Regions from separate parts of the Neorhizobium puerariae genome, predicted to be linked through region 2. Evidence: riboswitches for the same ligand, from Rfam matches in the RefSeq annotation. Region 2 holds a riboswitch; the other holds the start of a gene.
The links. A riboswitch is a leader RNA that binds a small molecule or an ion and turns the genes downstream of it on or off. The one in region 2 is predicted to bind cobalamin.

Region 1: another riboswitch for cobalamin. It lies ahead of ACFFP0_RS07045 (ABC transporter substrate-binding protein); the one in region 2 lies ahead of nrdH (glutaredoxin-like protein NrdH).

Annotation. Positions count from the first base shown of each region.
Region 1 is NZ_JBHMAA010000008.1:353,845-357,245, forward strand. It holds gene ACFFP0_RS07040 (FecCD family ABC transporter permease) at 1-329, opposite strand, end outside; gene ACFFP0_RS07045 (ABC transporter substrate-binding protein) at 362-1,363, opposite strand; cobalamin riboswitch at 1,506-1,703, opposite strand; gene ACFFP0_RS07050 (Gfo/Idh/MocA family protein) at 1,867-3,159, opposite strand; gene ACFFP0_RS07055 (ABC transporter ATP-binding protein) at 3,161-3,401, opposite strand, start outside.
Region 2 is NZ_JBHMAA010000032.1:212,626-216,026, reverse strand. It holds partial or broken gene ACFFP0_RS25505 (bifunctional sugar phosphate isomerase/epimerase/4-hydroxyphenylpyruvate dioxygenase family protein) at 1-975, shown strand, start outside; cobalamin riboswitch at 1,165-1,389, shown strand; gene nrdH (glutaredoxin-like protein NrdH) at 1,632-1,853, shown strand; gene nrdI (class Ib ribonucleoside-diphosphate reductase assembly flavoprotein NrdI) at 1,866-2,270, shown strand; gene nrdE (class 1b ribonucleoside-diphosphate reductase subunit alpha) at 2,252-3,401, shown strand, end outside.

The sequences.
Region 1 (3,401 bases), on a different contig from region 2:
CCGAGCAGCATGACGCCGACCGCACCCGTCGACGCGCCGGCGGAAATGCCGAGCACATAGGGTTCGGCGAGAGGATTGCGCAGGAGCGACTGGAGGATCGCGCCGGAAAGCGCCAACCCTGCCCCGCAGAAAGCGGCCACCAGGGAGCGCGACAGCCGGTAGTCCCAGATGACCGCTTCCTGGATGCGCGGCAGCGCGATATCCGTCAGGCCGAGGCGGTTGGTCACCGCCCCGATCGTCGTTTCCATCGGAATGGTCATCTCGCCGATCGCCACGCCAGCGGCGATTGCGACGAAGAGGGCGGAGAATACGAGGCAAACGCCCGCGATGCCGGCCGTCCATGCTCCAAAGCGCGATCGTCTCACTTCAGCAATCCGAAGCGCTCAAGGGCGTCCGCGACGATTTCCAGGCCGGTGATCGTCCGGATCGTCGGGTTCATCGCCTGGGCGTCCATCTCGACGATCCGTCCCTTCTCGACGGCGTCCAGCTTGCCGACAACCGGGTCCGTAGCGAGAAACCTCTTCTTCACGGCCGGATCGTCCGCCCCCTGGGTGCGGCGGTCCATGGTGCCGATGACGATGACGGCGGGGTCTCGGGCGGCGATCGTCTCCCAGCCGACCAGCGGCCATTCCTCTTCGGATTCGATGACGTTGCGGGCGCCGAGAACCTTGGTGATGTAACCGGAAGCGCCGTTCTTCCCGGCGACCCAGGCATCGCCCGCGACATCCGCCGACGAGAACCAGTAGACGAGGCCCACATCGTCCGCCCGGTCCGCGACGCGCCTTCTGACGGCCTCTTCACGGGTCTTCAGCTGAGCGATCAGCGCCTCGCCGCGATCCGCGACGTCGAAGATGCGGGAGAGTTCATCGATCTCCTGGTAGAGGAGGTCCATCGTCAGCATCTGCTTGCGGGTGCCGTCCGAGCGCGTGTTATCGGTCACCACGCAGTCGGTCGGGGAGATGTAGCTCGGCACGCCGAGATCGGCGAACTGCCGGCGGGTGCCGACCCGCCCCTGCGGACCGACGGACGTCAGGAATTGCGCGGCGATGAAGTCCGGCTCGCGTGCGACGACCGCTTCGAAATTCGGCGTGTTGTCGGCGATGCGGTGAACCCGGTCGTTTTCCGCCGCAAGCTCGGGCAGGACCGGCGAGACCCAGACGGCGCTGCCGGCCATGCGGTCGGCAAGGCCGAGCATCAGCATGATCTCGGTGCTGTTCTGGCCAAGCCCGACGGCCCGTTGCGGCGCCTTCTCGACGCGGAGTTCGGTGCCGCAGTTTTCAAGCGTCAGCGGATAGCTCGTCGGCGCAGCCAGGGCCGCGAACGGAAGAGTGGCGAAGAGGGCTGCAAGCAAGCCGGGTTTCATGTCCTGTCCTTTCGAAAAATACGGCGATGCCGGGATGAAAGGCAGGACTGTGCAAGGCCGTGCACATGGCTTGCATCAGGATGGCGAGCGACAAGATCGCTGACGTCACAATAGTCTCCCTGCCGGAACACCTCGTCCGGTAATCACTGGTCTCGCCACGGCAGGTCTCCTGACTTGCGGCTCCGGCGCCTTTCATCCCCTTCCCGATCCCGTCGAGATCAGTGGCCTTGATGAAAGGCTCGCCGCTTACAGTTGCGAGGGCAGTCGCGGAATCGGCCCGAAGACCTCACCGCGTTCCCTTTTCATCTGCGAATGCAGAACCGTAGCGCGTCGTTGATACGGAACCTGCGGGAACTTGTCCAGCCGCCGCAGGCATTGCGACCGCACAAATCCCAACCTTGTTCCCGGTCGCGACGGCTCATCGATGAAAGGACGAAACGGGAATGCAGACAGCGGCATCCGCGAACCCGGACGCCTCATTCTCCACAGCTTCGAATGTCGCGTCAGCCCAGCCTGATCCCGTGCCTGGCCAGCATCGCCGGAATGCTGACGACGCCGCGGGTGGCGATCGCCTCGTTCGCGGCTATCCCGGTCAGGATCGACCAGCCGCCGGCGACGTGATCGGAGGCACGCCCGCGCGTTTCCCCGGGCATGCTGTCCGGCGCAAGGATGTAGCCGAGCATGACCGGGTCCGCACCGCCGTGGGCGCCCTTGCCCGTGGCAACGTCGATCTCGCGCGGCTCCTCGCCGGCAAGATGCAGGGTGGTCGACATGCACTCGACGTCCGCCAGCGATCCCTTGCCGCCGAGGATGCCGTGCTTCTCGACATGCCTGTGGCGGAGCGTCCCCCGGGTGCCGTGGAACTCCACCTCCAGCCCCTCCCAGGGAGCATAGGCGGTGAGGGTGTAATTGGCGCTGACGCCGCTGGCGTAGCGGATGTGGACCTGCATCGTATCCTCGATGCCGATCGACGGATCGAAGACGCACCGGTCGCGGAAATAGCCGTCCTCGTCCTCCGCCTCGCGATAGAGACGGCGAATGTTGTCGTCGCTTTCCAGATCCAGCCGATAGTCGCATTTTTCGGCATCCGCGCAGGTCGCGCAGCGCGGGCCGTAATCCGTCAGCCCCATGCCGGCCGCCGTCTCCGGCCGGTAGACGGCCCGCCGTCCCGACGCGAAAACCTCCTCGGGCCGCGTGCCCAGCCACCAGTTCAGCAGATCGAAATGATGGGTCGACTTGTGGACGAGCAGGCCGCCGGAATTGTCCTTCTGCCGGTGCCAGCGGCGGAAATAGTCGGCGCCGTGCACCCGATCGAGATACCAGCGGAAATCGACCGCCACCACGTCCCCGATCATGCCGGAGGCCAGCAGGTCGTAGACCTGCGTGCGGGCCGGAGAATAACGGTAGTTGAAGGTCACCGTGACCCTGCGGCCCGTCCGCGCCTGCGCGTCGGTGATGCGCTTGAGCGTCTCAAGGTCGATGGTCAGCGGCTTTTCGCAGATCACGTCGCTGCCCGCCTCCAGCGCCCGCACGATATAATCGCCATGCAGATGGTCCGGCGTCGAAACGATGACGGCGTCGGGCGCCTGCTCGGCCAGCAGACGGTCGAAGTCCCCGGCGAGATAGGTCGCCACCCCGTTGCCATTGCGCCGCGGCACGGCCTCCGCCGACAAGGCAAGCCGTTTGGGATTGCTGTCGCAGAGCGCCACGAGTTCGTGCCGGTCGGAAAACGGGCCGGTGATCGCATCGCGGAACATCTGGTGCCGGGAGCCGCAGCCCACGATGGCGACTTTCATCTCAGGCGGTCTCCCTCAAGACGACAGGCTCCACCCGCTCGCCGTTTGCATCGAAGAAATGCATGTCGGCAAGATCGATCCCGACCGTAATCCTCTGGCCCTGCCGGGGCCGGTCCATGACGGGGCCGTGCAGGAGCAGCGTCTGGCCCGATGGCAGGCCGATATAGACCAGCGTTTCGCTTCCGAGATATTCGACCAGTTTCACGGTGCCCTCGGCGGTGATGTCGCCCGCCCCCACCTTG
Region 2 (3,401 bases):
GATCTCGTCGGCATCCTGAGGGCGCTGGGTTTTGCGAAGGTGGCGTCGCATCGCGCGAAGAAGGTCGATCTGTTCCGTCAGGGGGATATCCGCCTTCTCGTCAACACCGAGGGGAAGGGGTTCCCAATGCCTCCTTTGCCATGCACGGCACCTCGGCCTATGCGATGGCGCTGGTCGTCGATGATGCCCGGGCTGCGCTCGCGCGTGCCGTGGCGCTGGACGCCGAGCCGTTCAGCCAGCCGGTCGGCCCCGGCGAAGTGGAGATACCGGCAATCCGTGGCGTCGGCGGCGGGCTGGTTTATCTCATCGACGATCAAAGCGAGCTCGGCAGGTTTTCCGAGATCGATTTCATGCCCATCGAGGACGATGCCGCGGTGATGCCGGCGCATCTCCTGCATGTGGATCACATCGCCCAGACCGTCGGTTATGACGAGATGCTGACCTAGCTTCTGTTCTATACCTCGATCTTCGGCATGCGGAAAACGCCGATGGTCGACATCATCGATCCCGCCGGCGTTGTGCGCAGCCAGGTGGTGGAGAATGGTTCCGGATCGCTGCGGATCACGCTCAACGGCGCCGAACCGTCGGACGCTGGCCGGGCACTTCATCGCGGAAAAGTTCGGCTCAGGCGTCCAGCATCTCGCATTTCACACGGACGACATCTTTGCGACGGCGGCGGCGCTCCGCCGGAACGGTTTCCGGCCGTTGCAGATATCGCCGAACTACTATGGCGACGTGGAGGCGCGCTTCGGCCTCGATCCGGACCTGACGGAGCGGCTGAAGGCCGACAACATCCTCTACGATCGCGACGAACACGGCGAATATTTCCAGCTCTACAGCATGACCTACGGAGAAGGCTTCTTCTTCGAGATCGTCGAAAGGCGAGGATATCGCGGTTATGGCGCCCCCAACGCGATCTTCCGTATCGCGGCGCTCAAGAAAGCCCTGAGACCGGACGGCATACCAAGGATCTGACGGCAACCGCGTTTGTCGCCTGAACTGCAACTGGCCATGTCACGCCATATCCATAGCGTTCCTCCGACGAGCGAGGCCCCATCGCGAGGGCCGTTTCGCCATGCCCGTCCACCGTCCGGGAGGCTTTCCGCTGCTGCCTGCTCTTGATGTGTGATTTTCATAGCTATTGACGTGATTTTAACCTCGTCTACTATATCTAGTGTTCGAGGTGCTTCCGATTCGTAAGGATGGGGAGCTAAGAGGGAATACGGTGCGTGGCCTTCATGAGGAAGGCTGCAAGTCCGGAGCTGCCCCCGCAACTGTAGGCGGAGAGCATACGTCCGATAAAGCCACTGGGCCGGAAGGCTTCGGGAAGGCGAGGGGCGGATGCGACGACCCGCGAGCCAGGAGACCTGCCTCGAGCAGAACGTCCACGGGCGGGGTGTCCGGATGGCGAACGGCGGTTTGCGGGATGAAACCTGTGGGCGCCGTTTTCCCGAATACCCCGCAGAGCCACTTCGGGGTGAAGTCCATGTTGAACAGTACTGATCCGTAAGGCGTGACGGACGCTCTGCGTCCGGCTGCCGGTTACGGCTGCGTCCATTCCAGTTTCATTGCCCGGGCATCGGCGGATGCCCGAACGATGTTGCATGCTTTTTCGAAACACGAGGAACACAATGAACATTACCGTCTACAGCAAGCCTGCCTGCGTCCAGTGCACCGCGACCACCCGCGCGCTCGATCGCCAGGGGATCGATTACACCGTCATCGACGTGTCCGCTGACGCCGCGGCTTACGAGCTCGTCCGGAGGCTCGGATATCGCCAGGTCCCGGTCGTCGTGGCGGGAGAGCGGCACTGGGCCGGCTTCCGGCCCGACATGATCGGCAGTCTCGTCTGATACGTCCCAGCCATGGGCGATATCGTCTATTTCTCCAGCCGGTCGGAGAACACGCGGCGTTTCGTGGAGAGGCTGGACATGCCGGCGCTGCGCCTGCCGATGGACGGCAGCGCGATTCCGCCTTCGGTACGGCAGCCTTATGTGCTCATCGTGCCGACCTATGGCGGCGGAGGCACGAAAGGGGCGGTGCCGAAACCGGTGATCCATTTCCTGAATGATGCCGGCAACCGCAATCTGCTTCGTGGCGTCATCGCAGCGGGCAACACCAATTTCGGCGCGGCTTTCGCGCTTGCCGGAGACATCATCTCCGCCAGGTGCGCCGTGCCCTTCCTCTATCGTTTCGAGCTTCTTGGAACGGTCGAGGACGTCGCTAACGTCAGACATGGATTGGAACGATTTTGGACACGCTTACGCTAGACAGGCCGGCGAAGGCCGCGGAACCCGCGCTGGATTACCACGCGCTGAACGCCATGCTGAACCTCTACGACGAGCAGGGCCGAATCCAGCTCGACAAGGACCGGCTGGCCGCACGTCAATATTTCCTCCAGCACGTCAACCAGAATACGGTCTTCTTCCATAACCTTCGGGAAAAGCTCGATTACCTGGTGACCGAAGGCTATTACGAGCAGGAGGTTCTGGACCAGTATTCCTTCAATTTCGTCCGCGATCTCTTCGATCAGGCCTATGCCAGGAAATTCCGTTTCCCCACCTTCCTGGGAGCCTTCAAATACTACACCAGCTACACGCTGAAGACCTTCGACGGAAAACGCTATCTGGAGCGTTATGAGGACCGCGTCTGCATGGTGGCGCTGACGCTGGCGCGCGGCGACGAGGAGCTTGCCCGCGGTCTCGTGGAGGAAATCATTTCCGGCCGCTTCCAGCCGGCGACCCCGACTTTTCTCAATGCCGGCAAGAAGCAGCGGGGCGAACTCGTCTCCTGCTTCCTGCTGCGCGTCGAGGACAACATGGAGTCGATCGGCCGCTCGATCAACTCGGCCCTGCAGCTATCGAAGCGGGGCGGCGGCGTTGCGCTGTCGCTCACCAACATCCGCGAGGCTGGTGCGCCGATCAAGCAGATCGAGAACCAGTCCTCCGGCATCATTCCGATCATGAAGCTCCTGGAAGATTCGTTCTCCTACGCCAACCAGCTCGGCGCACGGCAAGGGGCGGGCGCGGTCTACCTGCATGCACACCACCCCGACATCATGCGTTTCCTCGATACGAAACGTGAGAATGCCGACGAGAAGATCAGGATCAAGACGCTCTCGCTCGGGGTCGTCATCCCGGACATTACTTTCGAACTCGCCAGGAACAACGAGGACATGTACCTGTTCTCGCCCCATGACGTGGAGCGCGTCTACGGGATGCCCTTCACCGAGATTTCGGTGACGGAGAAATATCGCGAGATGGTCGAGGATGCCCGCATCCGCAAAAGAAAGATCAAGGCGCGCGAGTTCTTCCAGATCATCGCCGAGATCCAGTTCGAGAGCGGCTATCCCTACCTCATGTTCGAGGACACGGTGAACCGGGTCAATCCGGTTGCGGGGC